2 regions of the Lysinibacillus sp. G4S2 genome follow, and region 2 is predicted to be linked to the other one. Evidence: a T-box and tRNA genes for the amino acid it is inferred to sense, from the RefSeq annotation. Region 2 holds a T-box; the other holds one or more tRNA genes.
The links. A T-box is a leader RNA that pairs with one kind of tRNA and senses whether it is charged. The one in region 2 lies ahead of alaS (alanine--tRNA ligase), so its partner is inferred to be a tRNA-Ala.

Region 1 (8,476 bases), 3.6 Mb from region 2:
TTCAGACTGCCTCTAATGTCTTTAATAATACTGGACATTTTCCTTGGTGAAAGAATAGAGTATAGCTATAAATAGAATATACAATGGCTTCATTCGGTGAGAAATGAATGAAAGTCGGAGTCGGTATGGTGGAATGCTAGGGCGAGATTCCTGGTTTGCATCTGAAGCGATGATTTAGTATTAATTGGTTTATGTTTAAAAAGTTTAAATTGAAAAGAATTAATAAGGTGTTTAAACGGCAAATGAATATAGGGTATACTTTAAGAGTTCTATAATTTGCAGATAAAGTAGAAATAGACATTAATAGAAGTTTTATTGGAGGCTTATAATGAATTATAAAATCTTTAACAAACATGTATTTGAACAGGCGCAGCTACGTTCAGTTTCAGATGTTCAGTTAACTGAAGAAGAACTTGAAAATGGTATGAAATTAGCAGTTTCTAAGATAGATCCGACCCTATCTTTATATTTAGTGGATATAAACGGTCAGAAGAAATTTGACGTCCGTTGGGATGATTCTTCCGAAATCTTCAGTGGCTGGTATTCTGCGTGGGATAATTTCTCTTGGTGCCTGGATATAGTTGAGAAACAAGATAATTAATTTAAATTAGTAGATTTTTAGATTTAAGTTTTAAAAAACAATGTTGAATTCCGCATTGAAAAGGGAACAAGTATTATATCTTATTATGAAGCGGAACAATAAAGAAGTAACAAACATGAATAAGTAGGAGTCGAGGTGTAGGAGAATCACTTTGGCTCCTTTTTTCTTGATTGAGTATTGGTTAGTGCAATATGTAAATGACGTGTTAGAAGGGTGATGATGCATTCTAATGTGTAGGATCTTAGATGTTTTTCAAAGAAAGCTTGAGAAAGTATCCTTAAAAAGGGGCTATATTTTTAATAGAAGTAAGACTCTTCTTGTTTAGTTTGTTGAGATTTTCAAGAAAGAGATGTATAGTAAAACAAATAAAGTGGTATGCTAGGAGATTACAAGAGTTATTTGGTGCTCGAAAAATCGTAAAATAGCTTACTAATTCAAGATTTATAAAAAAGATAATTTTATAGCGGAAAAACACTTGCGAATGTATTAGATTCGTGATAAATTATTACTTGTCGTTAAGACGACGCAAGAAACAAAAACGAGTTCGAAAAAACATTAAAAAAGATGTTGACATCGAAATTCGAGAATGATATTATATAAGAGTTGTCACTTAACTTCTGAAACGAAGTTGGAAAACTTTTGAAAAAAGAGTTGACAACGAAAATGAAAAATGTTAAACTATAAAAGTTGTCAAAACAAAACGACAACGAAATGAACCTTGAAAACTGAACAAGCAAAACGTAATCAATAAAGTTTTTAGTAGCTAACCTTGAGTTAGTGAACAAAACAAAATTTTGGACATCAAACATGATGCCAGCAAAACAATTTGAGCTAATCAAATTTCTTTTTATGGAGAGTTTGATCCTGGCTCAGGACGAACGCTGGCGGCGTGCCTAATACATGCAAGTCGAGCGAACAGAGAAGGAGCTTGCTCCTTTGACGTTAGCGGCGGACGGGTGAGTAACACGTGGGCAACCTACCTTATAGTTTGGGATAACTCCGGGAAACCGGGGCTAATACCGAATAATCTGTTTTACCTCATGGTGAAACACTGAAAGACGGTTTCGGCTGTCGCTATAAGATGGGCCCGCGGCGCATTAGCTAGTTGGTGAGGTAACGGCTCACCAAGGCGACGATGCGTAGCCGACCTGAGAGGGTGATCGGCCACACTGGGACTGAGACACGGCCCAGACTCCTACGGGAGGCAGCAGTAGGGAATCTTCCACAATGGGCGAAAGCCTGATGGAGCAACGCCGCGTGAGTGAAGAAGGTTTTCGGATCGTAAAACTCTGTTGTAAGGGAAGAACAAGTACAGTAGTAACTGGCTGTACCTTGACGGTACCTTATTAGAAAGCCACGGCTAACTACGTGCCAGCAGCCGCGGTAATACGTAGGTGGCAAGCGTTGTCCGGAATTATTGGGCGTAAAGCGCGCGCAGGCGGTCCTTTAAGTCTGATGTGAAAGCCCACGGCTCAACCGTGGAGGGTCATTGGAAACTGGGGGACTTGAGTGCAGAAGAGGAAAGTGGAATTCCAAGTGTAGCGGTGAAATGCGTAGAGATTTGGAGGAACACCAGTGGCGAAGGCGACTTTCTGGTCTGTAACTGACGCTGAGGCGCGAAAGCGTGGGGAGCAAACAGGATTAGATACCCTGGTAGTCCACGCCGTAAACGATGAGTGCTAAGTGTTAGGGGGTTTCCGCCCCTTAGTGCTGCAGCTAACGCATTAAGCACTCCGCCTGGGGAGTACGGTCGCAAGACTGAAACTCAAAGGAATTGACGGGGGCCCGCACAAGCGGTGGAGCATGTGGTTTAATTCGAAGCAACGCGAAGAACCTTACCAGGTCTTGACATCCCGTTGACCACTGTAGAGATATGGTTTTCCCTTCGGGGACAACGGTGACAGGTGGTGCATGGTTGTCGTCAGCTCGTGTCGTGAGATGTTGGGTTAAGTCCCGCAACGAGCGCAACCCTTGATCTTAGTTGCCATCATTTAGTTGGGCACTCTAAGGTGACTGCCGGTGACAAACCGGAGGAAGGTGGGGATGACGTCAAATCATCATGCCCCTTATGACCTGGGCTACACACGTGCTACAATGGACGATACAAACGGTTGCCAACTCGCGAGAGGGAGCTAATCCGATAAAGTCGTTCTCAGTTCGGATTGTAGGCTGCAACTCGCCTACATGAAGCCGGAATCGCTAGTAATCGCGGATCAGCATGCCGCGGTGAATACGTTCCCGGGCCTTGTACACACCGCCCGTCACACCACGAGAGTTTGTAACACCCGAAGTCGGTGGGGTAACCTTTTGGAGCCAGCCGCCGAAGGTGGGATAGATGATTGGGGTGAAGTCGTAACAAGGTAGCCGTATCGGAAGGTGCGGCTGGATCACCTCCTTTCTAAGGATATTTTCGGAATACAAACCTAGGGTTTGTAAGATTACGTTTTGCGTTCAGTTTTGAAGGTTCATTCTTACGAATGAAACACTTCAAAACTTGTTCTTTGAAAACTGGATAAAACGACATTGAAATTGTAACAAACACATTAATTTTTTAAGTTTTTTTATAGGCTTAATAACTTGGTTAAGTTATTAAGGGCGCACGGCGAATGCCTTGGCACTAGGAGCCGAAGAAGGACGGCACTAACACCGATATGCTTCGGGGAGCTGTAAGTGAGCTTTGATCCGGAGATTTCCGAATGGGGGAACCCACTACGTTTAATCGCGTAGTATCTTGACGTGAATTCATAGCGTCTTGAAGGCAGACCCAGGGAACTGAAACATCTAAGTACCTGGAGGAAGAGAAAGAAAAATCGATTCCCTGAGTAGCGGCGAGCGAAACGGGAAGAGCCCAAACCAAGAGGCTTGCCTCTTGGGGTTGTAGGACACTCTATACGGAGTTACAAAAGAGCGAGTTAGATGAAGCGACTTGGAAAGGTCCGCCAGAGCAGGTAAAAGCCCTGTAGTCGAAAGTTCGTTCTCTCCTGAGTGGATCCTGAGTACGGCGGAACACGTGAAATTCCGTCGGAATCCGGGAGGACCATCTCCCAAGGCTAAATACTACCTAGTGACCGATAGTGAACCAGTACCGTGAGGGAAAGGTGAAAAGCACCCCGGAAGGGGAGTGAAAGAGATCCTGAAACCGTGTGCCTACAAGTAGTTAGAGCCCGTTAATGGGTGATAGCGTGCCTTTTGTAGAATGAACCGGCGAGTTACGATTACGTGCGAGGTTAAGCTTTAGAAGGCGGAGCCGCAGCGAAAGCGAGTCTGAATAGGGCGAATTAGTACGTGGTCGTAGACCCGAAACCAGGTGATCTACCCATGTCCAGGGTGAAGGTGAGGTAACACTTACTGGAGGCCCGAACCCACGCACGTTGAAAAGTGCGGGGATGAGGTGTGGGTAGCGGAGAAATTCCAATCGAACTTGGAGATAGCTGGTTCTCTCCGAAATAGCTTTAGGGCTAGCCTCGTGATGAGAATACTGGAGGTAGAGCACTGTTTGGACTAGGGGGCCATCCCGGTTTACCGAATTCAGACAAACTCCGAATGCCAGATATTTATACACGGGAGTCAGACTGCGAGTGATAAGATCCGTAGTCAAAAGGGAAACAGCCCAGACCACCAGCTAAGGTCCCAAAGTAATCGTTAAGTGGAAAAGGATGTGGCGTTGCACAGACAACCAGGATGTTGGCTTAGAAGCAGCCATCATTTAAAGAGTGCGTAATAGCTCACTGGTCGAGTGACGCTGCGCCGAAAATGTATCGGGGCTAAACGATTCACCGAAGCTGTGGATTGACATCTATGATGTCAGTGGTAGGAGAGCGTTCTAAGTGCGTTGAAGTCAGATCGGAAGGACTGGTGGAGCGCTTAGAAGTGAGAATGCCGGTATGAGTAGCGAAAGACGGGTGAGAATCCCGTCCACCGTATGACTAAGGTTTCCTGAGGAAGGCTCGTCCGCTCAGGGTTAGTCGGGACCTAAGCCGAGGCCGATAGGCGTAGGCGATGGACAACAGGTTGATATTCCTGTACCACCTCCTCACCGTTTGAGAAATGGGGGGACGCAGTAGGATAGGGTAAGCGCGCCGTTGGTTGTGCGCGTCCAAGCAGTAAGGCGTGTGTGTAGGCAAATCCGCACACTGTAACGTTGAGCTGTGATGGCGAGTCCGTATGGACGAAGTTCCTGATTTCACACTGCCAAGAAAAGCCTCTATCGAGGTGAGAGGTGCCCGTACCGCAAACCGACACAGGTAGTCGAGGAGAGAATCCTAAGGTGTGCGAGAGAACTCTCGTTAAGGAACTCGGCAAAATGACCCCGTAACTTCGGGAGAAGGGGTGCTCTTGAGCGTGCAAGCGCATGAGAGCCGCAGTGAATAGGCCCAGGCGACTGTTTAGCAAAAACACAGGTCTCTGCAAAACCGTAAGGTGACGTATAGGGGCTGACGCCTGCCCGGTGCTGGAAGGTTAAGAGGAGTGGTTAGCGCAAGCGAAGCTGCGAATTGAAGCCCCAGTAAACGGCGGCCGTAACTATAACGGTCCTAAGGTAGCGAAATTCCTTGTCGGGTAAGTTCCGACCCGCACGAAAGGCGTAACGATCTGGGCACTGTCTCAACGAGAGACTCGGTGAAATTATAGTACCTGTGAAGATGCAGGTTACCCGCGACAGGACGGAAAGACCCCGTGGAGCTTTACTGTAGCCTGATATTGAATTTTGGTACAACTTGTACAGGATAGGTAGGAGCCAGAGATCTCGGAGCGCCAGCTTCGAAGGAGGCGTCGGTGGGATACTACCCTGGTTGTATTGAAATTCTAACCCATGCCCCTTAGCGGGGTAGGAGACAGTGTCAGGCGGACAGTTTGACTGGGGCGGTCGCCTCCTAAAAGGTAACGGAGGCGCCCAAAGGTTCCCTCAGAATGGTTGGAAATCATTCGTAGAGTGTAAAGGCACAAGGGAGCTTGACTGCGAGACCTACAAGTCGAGCAGGGTCGAAAGACGGGCTTAGTGATCCGGTGGTTCCGCATGGAAGGGCCATCGCTCAACGGATAAAAGCTACCCCGGGGATAACAGGCTTATCTCCCCCAAGAGTCCACATCGACGGGGAGGTTTGGCACCTCGATGTCGGCTCATCGCATCCTGGGGCTGTAGTCGGTCCCAAGGGTTGGGCTGTTCGCCCATTAAAGCGGTACGCGAGCTGGGTTCAGAACGTCGTGAGACAGTTCGGTCCCTATCCGTCGTGGGCGTAGGAAATTTGAGAGGAGCTGTCCTTAGTACGAGAGGACCGGGATGGACACACCGCTGGTGTACCAGTTGTCTTGCCAAAGGCATCGCTGGGTAGCTATGTGTGGACGGGATAAGTGCTGAAAGCATCTAAGCATGAAGCCCCCCTCAAGATGAGATTTCCCATTACGCAAGTAAGTAAGATCCCTCAAAGACGATGAGGTAGATAGGTTCGAGGTGGAAGTGTGGTGACACATGGAGCTGACGAATACTAATCGATCGAGGACTTAACCACAATGTTTGAAACATTCAATGCACGTTTATCCAGTTTTGAAAGAACAAGAAAGTTTTAAAAAAAGCTTGCAATTATAACGAAATATGTTATAATAAATCTTGTCTTTAAAATAGTCTAGTGATGATGGCAAAGAGGTCACACCCGTTCCCATACCGAACACGGAAGTTAAGCTCTTTAGCGCCGATGGTAGTTGGGGGCTTCCCCCTGTGAGAGTAGGACATCGCTAGGCATAATACCCAGGAGGATTAGCTCAGCTGGGAGAGCACCTGCCTTACAAGCAGGGGGTCGGCGGTTCGAGCCCGTCATCCTCCACCATTTGCCGGTGTAGCTCAGTTGGTAGAGCAACTGACTTGTAATCAGTAGGTCGTGGGTTCGACTCCTATCGCCGGCACCATAGTTTTGAGCCATTAGCTCAGTTGGTAGAGCATCTGACTTTTAATCAGAGGGTCGAAGGTTCGAGTCCTTCATGGCTCACCATTTAAATTGCCAACAAAATATGCGGGTGTGGCGGAATTGGCAGACGCACTAGACTTAGGATCTAGCGCCGCAAGGCGTGGGGGTTCGACTCCCTTCACCCGCACCATATTTTAAATTTAATAATTGCCAGGATAAATAAATCTTATGCACATGCGGAAGTAGTTCAGTGGTAGAACACCACCTTGCCAAGGTGGGGGTCGCGAGTTCGAACCTCGTCTTCCGCTCCAAATGTGCCGGGGTGGCGGAACTGGCAGACGCACAGGACTTAAAATCCTGCGGTAGGTGACTACCGTGCCGGTTCGATTCCGGCCCTCGGCACCATTTTATTTTAATAATTAGCGCCCGTAGCTCAATTGGATAGAGCGTCTGACTACGGATCAGAAGGTTATGGGTTCGACTCCTGTCGGGCGCGCCAATATAACAAACGGGAAGTAGCTCAGCTTGGTAGAGCACTTGGTTTGGGACCAAGGGGTCGCAGGTTCGAATCCTGTCTTCCCGACCATTTCCTAAAAATAATATTAACTATGGGGCCTTAGCTCAGCTGGGAGAGCGCCTGCCTTGCACGCAGGAGGTCAGCGGTTCGATCCCGCTAGGCTCCACCATTTAACTTTAATGAACCTTGAAAACTGAACAAGCAAAACGTAATCAATAAAGTTTTTAGTAGCTAACCTTGAGTTAGTGAACAAAACAAAATTTTGGACATCAAACATGATGCCAGCAAAACAATTTGAGCTAATCAAATTTCTTTTTATGGAGAGTTTGATCCTGGCTCAGGACGAACGCTGGCGGCGTGCCTAATACATGCAAGTCGAGCGAACAGAGAAGGAGCTTGCTCCTTTGACGTTAGCGGCGGACGGGTGAGTAACACGTGGGCAACCTACCTTATAGTTTGGGATAACTCCGGGAAACCGGGGCTAATACCGAATAATCTGTTTTACCTCATGGTGAAACACTGAAAGACGGTTTCGGCTGTCGCTATAAGATGGGCCCGCGGCGCATTAGCTAGTTGGTGAGGTAACGGCTCACCAAGGCGACGATGCGTAGCCGACCTGAGAGGGTGATCGGCCACACTGGGACTGAGACACGGCCCAGACTCCTACGGGAGGCAGCAGTAGGGAATCTTCCACAATGGGCGAAAGCCTGATGGAGCAACGCCGCGTGAGTGAAGAAGGTTTTCGGATCGTAAAACTCTGTTGTAAGGGAAGAACAAGTACAGTAGTAACTGGCTGTACCTTGACGGTACCTTATTAGAAAGCCACGGCTAACTACGTGCCAGCAGCCGCGGTAATACGTAGGTGGCAAGCGTTGTCCGGAATTATTGGGCGTAAAGCGCGCGCAGGCGGTCCTTTAAGTCTGATGTGAAAGCCCACGGCTCAACCGTGGAGGGTCATTGGAAACTGGGGGACTTGAGTGCAGAAGAGGAAAGTGGAATTCCAAGTGTAGCGGTGAAATGCGTAGAGATTTGGAGGAACACCAGTGGCGAAGGCGACTTTCTGGTCTGTAACTGACGCTGAGGCGCGAAAGCGTGGGGAGCAAACAGGATTAGATACCCTGGTAGTCCACGCCGTAAACGATGAGTGCTAAGTGTTAGGGGGTTTCCGCCCCTTAGTGCTGCAGCTAACGCATTAAGCACTCCGCCTGGGGAGTACGGTCGCAAGACTGAAACTCAAAGGAATTGACGGGGGCCCGCACAAGCGGTGGAGCATGTGGTTTAATTCGAAGCAACGCGAAGAACCTTACCAGGTCTTGACATCCCGTTGACCACTGTAGAGATATGGTTTTCCCTTCGGGGACAACGGTGACAGGTGGTGCATGGTTGTCGTCAGCTCGTGTCGTGAGATGTTGGGTTAAGTCCCGCAACGAGCGCAACCCTTGATCTTAGTTGCCATCA
Region 2 (8,476 bases):
AACTGCCGTTGCGATTTCGCTACAGCAAACATTTGGCTGAATGAAAATAAAAAAACTCTGAGTAGCACTTTACACCACTCAGAGTTTTTATTATAAATCATTTAATATATCTTCAACAAATTCCCATTCGGCATCTGTTTCAATTGGTAATAATTCTTCTATCGTCCCGTCATTTCCAGCTATATATTGGGCAGCAAAAATATCTTTTTCCTCGATTGGCTCGTCCGATGCTAGAACATAAAGTACATAGGATTTACCAAACTGTTCGGATGAAAATGTATGAATGACCTCACAAACCTGATCTGTTCCATCCTCATCTGTTACAGTAATTAGCTGCGGCCCCTCTTCAAATTCATTCAGAAGTGTTAGGACTACCTCATTAATCATCTCCCACTCCGCCTCTGTTTCAACAGGCTGTAAATTGGTCATTTCCCCATTATTATCATCATAATCGAATGTCATAGCAGAAATGTCCCCAGGAATTTCATTACCATTTTCGTCAATTAACGAAAATAATACATATGATTTTTCTTCTGCATCAAAGGTGAAGACAACACGGCATTTTTGCTCCTTGCCATCCTCTCCAATTATAAGAAATTCTTGCGTTTCTTCGTTCATTTAATCTCCTCCAAGCTAGCTTTATTCTTTCAAAAGTAAAAAAGGAACAAGGAGTGCTTATTGCCATCCTTGTTCCACACTTTTAAAGATTACGATGATTATTCTTCGTTTTCATCCTCTAAAGCGTTTAATACGTCTTCTACCATATCCCACTCTGCTTCAGTTTCGATTGGTGTTAACTCACCATCTTCACCATTTTCAGATGGTACAAATGAAGATACGAAGATTTCTACAGAGCCATCCTCATCTTCTTCTGCACCTACCATAGAGTAAAATACATATGATTTACCGAATTCAGCTGATTCATGTACGTGAATCACTTCACAAAGTTGTTCATTTCCGTTCTCGTCAATCACTGTAATGTGTTGTACATGTAATTCTTCTTCGTGGTTATGCTCTTGTGCCATGCGCTTGTCACCTCATAAATTAATTTTTGCTATCTAAGTAGCCTTGTAAAATCATCACAGCAGCCATTTTATCTATGACTTGCTTGCGTTTTTTGCGACTTACGTCCGCTTCGATTAGCATACGCTCAGCAGCCATCGTTGTTAGACGTTCATCCCAAAGCTTGACCGGTAGTGAAAATGTTTCTTCTAAAAGCTTTTTATAGTTTTCAGAAGCCTCCCCACGCGGTCCAACCGTATTATTCATGTTTTTCGGGTATCCTACAACAAATTCTGTTATAGCATACTCCTTCACTAGCTCGGCTATACGCTCAATGCCGAACTCGCCGTTAGCTTCATCAATTTTTACGGTTTCAATACCTTGGGCCGTCCACCCTAGAGCATCACTAACAGCAACGCCTACGGTTTTTGACCCAACGTCTAATCCCATAATTCTCATTTCTAATCCTCGTTATTCTTTTTAATATAAAACTTAACAAGCTCTTCTAGAATTTCGTCACGCTCAAGCTTGCGAATTAAATTACGAGCATCCTGATGGCGAGGAATATACGCCGGATCACCAGAAAGTAAATAACCGACAATCTGATTGATAGGGTTATATCCCTTTTCCTCTAATGAAGAATGTACTTTCAACATTACCTGCTTGACTTCCTGTTCCATTGATTCTTCTGGAAAATTAAATTTCATCGTTTGATCAAATGAACTCATGACCAGCACCTCGCTTTCAGAAATAAGGAGATGTGCAAAAAAGCTCATCTCCAATTTCTCTTTATTATAACATGTTTTGGCGTATTATCAATTATACCTCGGCATAATTGCGTCTGGAATCGGCTTTGTGTTTAGGCCTGCACGAGGGCCGACACGATGTCGGTCATTTCGGTAATGCCACAGGACGTGGCGTTTTTACCGACGCAGGTCAGTCAGCCGTTATCGCATGGATGCGATGATCTTAGGCTAACATCCCCTAAGAACTCCTTTCCGATTCCGTGACATCCGCCGGAGGCTTTAGGCCAGCAGATGTTTTTTGTGCGAAAGCGTAGTGCTAACGCAGCGGCAGCAACACGACGCTGGTCACTCAGGCGTTTTCACAGGATGTGAAGTTCTTAGCCTGAGTTCCTCTATTGCAATCGCAAAAAGAAGTTAAATGGATTTAACATAATCATACACAGAAAGTAGTGCTTCATCAAGTTTTGATGCATCTTTTGCACCTGCCATCGCCATATCTGGACGACCGCCACCTTTACCACCACATGCTTCTGCTACCATTTTTACGATATTTCCTGCATGGTAATTACCACCAACTAAATCTTTTGTTACACCAGCACATAGCATAACCTTTTCGCCATCGACAGCACCAAGAACGATAACAGCTTTAGGCATTTTCACTTTCAAGTCATCCATCATTTGACGCAGTTGATTATTGTCCTTCGCCTCAACTTTAGTAGATAGAACAGTTACATCCCCAAAAGTTTGCGCAGCGTCCACAATAGCGCCTGCTTGTGCATTCGCGATTTTTTGTGATAATGCCTCATTTTCACGTTGTAAATCTTTGTAGTCAGCTTGTAACGCATTTACTTTTGTCACAATATCTTTTGGATTAGCTTTTAATATTGCCGCCGCTTCGTTTAATAAAGCTTCTTCCTCTTTCACTGCTTCATAAGCAACTTTACCTGTCACAGCCTCGATACGACGAGTACCTGCACCGATACCACCTTCTGAAACAATTTTGAAGAAGCCAATTTCAGAAGAACGTTTTACGTGTAAACCACCGCAAAGTTCAATAGAGTAGTTACCAATTGACACAACGCGAACGATATCACCGTATTTCTCACCGAATAAAGCCATTGCTCCCATAGCTTTTGCTTCATCGATGCCTTTTTCTTCAATAACGACCTCTATATCATCCCACACTTTTTCATTTACAATACGTTCAATTTGTTGTAATTCCTCTTTTGTCACTTGTCCGAAGTGAGAGAAGTCAAAGCGTAAACGATCAGGCCCTACATAAGATCCAGCTTGGCTAACATGGTCGCCCAGTACATCTTTTAGCGCGCGTTGCATAATATGTGTTGCTGTATGGTTTTTAATAATTAAATTACGTTCATCACGGTTAACTACTGCCTTCACAGCATCTTCAACATGCATTTCGCCAGATTCTACAAGTACAGTATGAAGCGGCTGACCATTTGGAGCTTTTTGTACATCTTTTACAATGGCCGTAAAGCTATCATTAGCAATAACACCGCTATCCGCTATTTGACCACCCATTTCAGCATAGAATGGTGTTTTAGCTAAAATAACTAGTGCTTCTTGCCCTTCAGATGCTACCTTCGATACTTGACCATTGACAATGATCGCTGCCACTTCTGTGTCTGTCGTTAATGTATCATAGCCTACAAATTCACTTGCAACCGTCAAGTTTGCTAGCACTTCGTTTTGTACTTGCATAGAATCTACATCTTGACGAGCTGCACGTGCGCGTTCACGTTGTTCTTCCATTGCCGCTTCAAAGCCTTCATGATCTACCTTCATGCCTACTTCTTCCGCATACTCTTCTGTTAATTCGATTGGGAAACCGTAAGTATCATATAAACGGAATGCATCTGCACCTGGAATATAGTCATGGCCTGCTGCTTTTTGAGCTTCTACTACATCGTTAAAGATAGTAAGACCACCGTCTAATGTTTCATGGAAGCGAAGTTCCTCATTTTTAATAACACGTTGGATAAACTCGCATTTTTCCGTTACCTCTGGGTAGAAATCATTCATAATTTCACCAACAGTTGGTACTAATTCAAACATAAATGGCTTTTCAATGCCGATTTGTTTTGCATAGCGCACAGCACGACGTAGTAAACGACGTAATACATAACCTCGACCTTCATTTGAAGGAAGAGCACCATCACCAATAGCAAACGCCACTGTACGAATGTGGTCAGCGATCACTTTAAATGGTGTATTAATATCTTCTTCTGAACCGAAGATTTCACTTAGTGCTACTTCACCAGGACGTTTGTATTTACGATTTGCTAACTGCTCGATTTTTTCAATTATAGGCATGAATAAATCTGTATCAAAGTTCGTTGGAACATTTTGAACAACTGATACGATACGCTCAAGACCCATACCAGTATCAATATTTTGCTTTGGAAGTGGTGTGTATGTGCCATCAGGATTATGGTTGAATTGAGAGAACACTAAGTTCCAAATTTCAAGATAGCGTTCATTTTCTCCACCTGGATACATTTCTGGATCATTTTCATCTGAACCGTATTCTTCCCCACGGTCATAAAAAATTTCTGAGTTAGGACCCGATGGACCTTCACCGATATCCCAGAAGTTCCCCTCTAGACGGATTAAACGCTCTTCAGGAATACCAATTTCGTTATGCCAAACGTCATACGCTTCTTGATCTTCAGGATGGATCGTAATCGATAAAAGCTCAGGATCAAAGCCCATCCATTTTTTATCCGTTAAGAACTCCCAAGCATAATGAATAGCTTCTTTTTTAAAGTAATCCCCAATTGAGAAGTTACCTAACATTTCAAAGAACGTATGGTGACGAGCTGTTTTACCTACGTTTTCAATATCATTTGTACGGATTGATTTTTGGGCATTTGTAATACGTGGATTTTCAGGAATGATACGACCATCGAAATATGGTTTAAGTGTTGCAACACCTGAGTTAATCCAAAGTAATGATGGGTCATTGATTGGCACAAGCGGTGCTGATGGCTCATGATGATGACCTTTTTCTTTAAAGAATTCTAAATACATGCGGCGAATTTCTGCTGCTTTCATATGAAAATTTCCTCCCTATATGTTTTGTAAAATTACGATATGAATCCACAAATCAACATAAAAAAGCCCCCATCCCCAAAAAAGGGACGAGGACTTGTGATTTGTCTCGCGGTACCACCCTAGTTGTAAGTAAAAGTATACTTACCTCTTAAGCACTTGTAACGTAAGTGAACGGCAGAGATTAACTGCACTCCGGAGTAGCTTTCGGTATTTGCTATTGTGAGGATTTTTTCAGCCAAGAAATCCCTTTCTTTTACACGCACAAATACTTACTTTTTCCATCATCGTTTTTTACAATTTTCTAACAAGAATTATAAAAAAAATATGTTCTTCTGTCAATTGGCACTATAATGGCTAATCATAATACAACGTCCATTCGAAAGTGTTTATAGAATAGTAGATTTTCTACTTCAACTACTGAAAAAATTGGCTCATCACCATAACGTCCGTTCCGACTGGGCGCTTTTTTCGTAGGCGTCAGATGAGTCGCTTGGGCTCCAAGGACTCATCTGTGACGCTTAGAGTCACCCATCTTATACTTCAATCAACTGGCATTTTTACAACTTCTGATGCCGAGTCAAAAAATTTAGTATTATTTGTTCTATTAAAATGGTTTGATTCTATATTACCGCGTAAAATAATTTTTTTTGTAAAAAATGAAAGTAGACAACCCAGTCAGCAAGATTATAAAGACTATTACTCCCCAAAATGCATTGGATTCATTTTGATATGGTAAAGGCACATTCATCCCATAAATCGTAGCGATTAACGTCGGCACCGATAATATGATTGTAAATGAAGCGAGTAATTTAAGTACTTGGCTTACGTTGTTTTGAATGACGTTCCCATATGCATCCATAATATTATTTAAATTAGTTTGATTTATTTCCGTCACTTCATATGCTTGATCTATCTCAATAAGCACGTCTTCTAAAACATTTGCATCGTCTTCGTCTAATTCGATAGAGCTACCATGTAAGATTTTTTGCATAGTAAATTTCATCTGTTTAAGTGATGTTACCATATATATAAGACTTTCATTCAAGTAGAGTAGTGTGTATAACTCACTATTTCGATACGACTTAGCAAGCTCCTTTTCCGCTAAGGTGATTTCCCGTTCAATAGTAGCTAAAAAGTCAATATATGCCCGAGCAGTAATACTTAATATTTTTAAGGTGTTGCGCGTTTTCATGTGTGTCTCAAACAGAGTCATCTCACCATTAAAAAGGTCTTTCATAAAAGGTAGCTCTTCTCTACAGATCGTAATCAGATGATTTTTAGTGTGAATGATACCCATAGGAATTGTTCGATATTTTACGTCGTGAGAGGAACTCTCGACATCTATTTGATCGTAAGGGATATGAATAACAAACAAGACAGCCCCGTCACGTTCTTCAATTCGCGGGCGTTCTTCTATATCAAGTGAATCAGTTAAAAAATCACTTGGAACAGCAAGAGCTGCCGCCACATGTTCAATTTCACTGGATGTCGGTGCTTCGAGATGAAGCCAACTGTTATAACCAATACTTGATGTTTGCTCAAACTTACCTTCAGCATTACTTTTGTATATTAAAAGCAATTTGCTACACATCCTTTCTTATATACGGTGCGAAAAGATTAAAAACGTAAAAATTTTGTTTTGTAAAATACGTAGATAAGCCCTGCAGTGAGCCCTACAATAAGCCCAATAATTCCTACAAACATGAATGGTTCTTCTTCATAAGGCAATGGAACGTTCATGGCGAAAACACTTCCAATAATAGTAGGAATCATTAGTACAATAGTAATGGTAGCCAGTATTTTCAAAACGCTGTTTAGGTTATTATGAATGATTGCCGCATACGCATCCATTAAATTACTTAAACTTAGACTACGCATTTCCGTTACTTCCGCTGCTTGTTCAAGGTCAACTAGCGCATTTTGCAGCATTTTCTCATCTTCTTTATATAGTTTTATATCTTGCCCTTTGGAAAGGTGTAAAAAAACATTATGCATAGCTTTCAAAGAAGTAGAAAAATAAACTACACTTTTATTGATATTAATCAATCCGAAAAGCTCACGGTTGTTATGGGATTCTTTCAATTCTTGTTGTAATCGTCCAACCTGTACTTTTATACGTTTGAGAAAATCGAGATACGACTGGGCAATTGCTTCAAATAGCAGCAATGTTATTCGCGTCTTCATATGTGTTTGAAATGTTCCGTACTTCCCTAAAAACAAGTCTCTACATAACGGATTGTCTTTTTTTGTGACAATCACCAAATGATCTTTCACATGTATGATTCCGATCGGTATCGTCCGATAAGGAATTTCTTCGTACAAATGTTCCTCATTCATAACAACAGGAGAATTGAGAATGATGACCGTTGACGAATCATCTTTTTCAATCCGAGGTCGCTCATTAATGTCTAGGGAATCACGAATGAAATTTTTCGGAATATTAAGTTTATTTGAAATTTGAGAAATTTCCGCATCTGTCGGATCAACAAGATAAAGCAACGTGTTATGAACAATTTCGGATATCGGTTGCAATTGACCTGATGAATCGCTTCGGTATATCGTAAGCATCTTTTTTCCTCACTTTCTCTTCTAAAATAGCTTTGTTTTGTAAAAAATCCACCCTGTCACTAAACTAATACCTGTGGAGATGGACATTATAACGGCTAATGCGTATCCTTCATCCTGCATTGGCAAAGGGAAATTCATTCCGTATACTGTGGCGATCATCGTCGGAAACGTCAAAATAATCGTAAAAGCAGTTAAAACTTTTAGCACGACACTAAGGTTAATTTCAATCGCCCCAGAATATGCGTCCATCAAATTACTTAAATTTTCGTTGTAAATTTGTGATATATCGAATGCTTGCTGCATTTCATTAAAAGTAGCTTGTATCCTTTTTTCAGCTTCTTCGTTCGTCTCCAAGTTCAGCACTCTCGACAATTTTTTCAGCATCACTAGATTGACTTTTAGCGCCTTTGAGAAATAAACAAGAATTTTATTTATATTAAGCAAAGTATACACTTCTCTGTTTTTTATCGATTTTTGTATAATTTTTTCAGCTATAATAATTTGTCGATTAACATCATCAAGGCAATGTAAATAGTAACGGGCAGAAACAAGCAATAGCTGTAAAACATAAGATGCGCTCATATTGGTATAAATATCCTTAACAAGAATATCGCTAAACTCTTGTAAAATCGGATGATTGTCGCGACAAATTATAACAATTACATCACTTGTTTGAATAATACCAATCGGAATTATCCTGTATGGTTCAGCGTCACCATTTGGCATTTTTATTGGTACATTGACAATCAACAAAAAATCATTTCCGTTTTTTTCTACACGTGATCGTTCATCTTTATCGAGGGAGTCATTGATAAAGTCAGTAGGTACGCCAAGGTGGTCAACAACGTACCGAATTTCATCTTCTGACGGTTTAGTGAGATATACACAGCTACCCTGAACGATCTTGGGCTGTTCTTGTAATAGCCCTTCTCCGCTTCTCTTATAAATTTTAAGCATCGAATCGCCCTCCTAATCTGTTGAATTAAAACAGATCTAAGTTTTTTAATCCTACTATCTCCATCGGTCATACTAGGACTCTCCATTTTGACCCCCTCCTTTCTAAATGCGAACTCTTATTCTTCCTG

Region 1: it has a tRNA-Ala gene. The T-box ahead of alaS (alanine--tRNA ligase) is inferred to sense a tRNA for this amino acid. The anticodon was not compared.

The regions. Positions count from the first base shown of each region.
Region 1 is NZ_JAUCFJ010000002.1:118,959-127,434, forward strand. Features, by position in the region: gene QUF91_RS00925 (hypothetical protein) at 329-601, shown strand; rRNA gene QUF91_RS00930 (16S ribosomal RNA) at 1,448-2,999, shown strand; rRNA gene QUF91_RS00935 (23S ribosomal RNA) at 3,181-6,108, shown strand; rRNA gene rrf (5S ribosomal RNA) at 6,222-6,337, shown strand; tRNA gene QUF91_RS00945 (tRNA-Val) at 6,348-6,423, shown strand; tRNA gene QUF91_RS00950 (tRNA-Thr) at 6,427-6,502, shown strand; tRNA gene QUF91_RS00955 (tRNA-Lys) at 6,510-6,585, shown strand; tRNA gene QUF91_RS00960 (tRNA-Leu) at 6,607-6,691, shown strand; tRNA gene QUF91_RS00965 (tRNA-Gly) at 6,738-6,812, shown strand; tRNA gene QUF91_RS00970 (tRNA-Leu) at 6,818-6,906, shown strand; tRNA gene QUF91_RS00975 (tRNA-Arg) at 6,924-7,000, shown strand; tRNA gene QUF91_RS00980 (tRNA-Pro) at 7,011-7,087, shown strand; tRNA gene QUF91_RS00985 (tRNA-Ala) at 7,112-7,187, shown strand; rRNA gene QUF91_RS00990 (16S ribosomal RNA) at 7,333-8,476, shown strand, end outside.
Region 2 is NZ_JAUCFJ010000002.1:3,763,562-3,772,037, forward strand. Features, by position in the region: gene QUF91_RS19225 (DUF1292 domain-containing protein) at 91-618, opposite strand; gene QUF91_RS19230 (DUF1292 domain-containing protein) at 717-1,025, opposite strand; gene ruvX (Holliday junction resolvase RuvX) at 1,045-1,461, opposite strand; gene QUF91_RS19240 (IreB family regulatory phosphoprotein) at 1,464-1,730, opposite strand; gene alaS (alanine--tRNA ligase) at 2,163-4,823, opposite strand; T-box leader at 4,903-5,117, opposite strand; gene QUF91_RS19250 (magnesium transporter CorA family protein) at 5,449-6,402, opposite strand; gene QUF91_RS19255 (magnesium transporter CorA family protein) at 6,441-7,391, opposite strand; gene QUF91_RS19260 (magnesium transporter CorA family protein) at 7,413-8,348, opposite strand.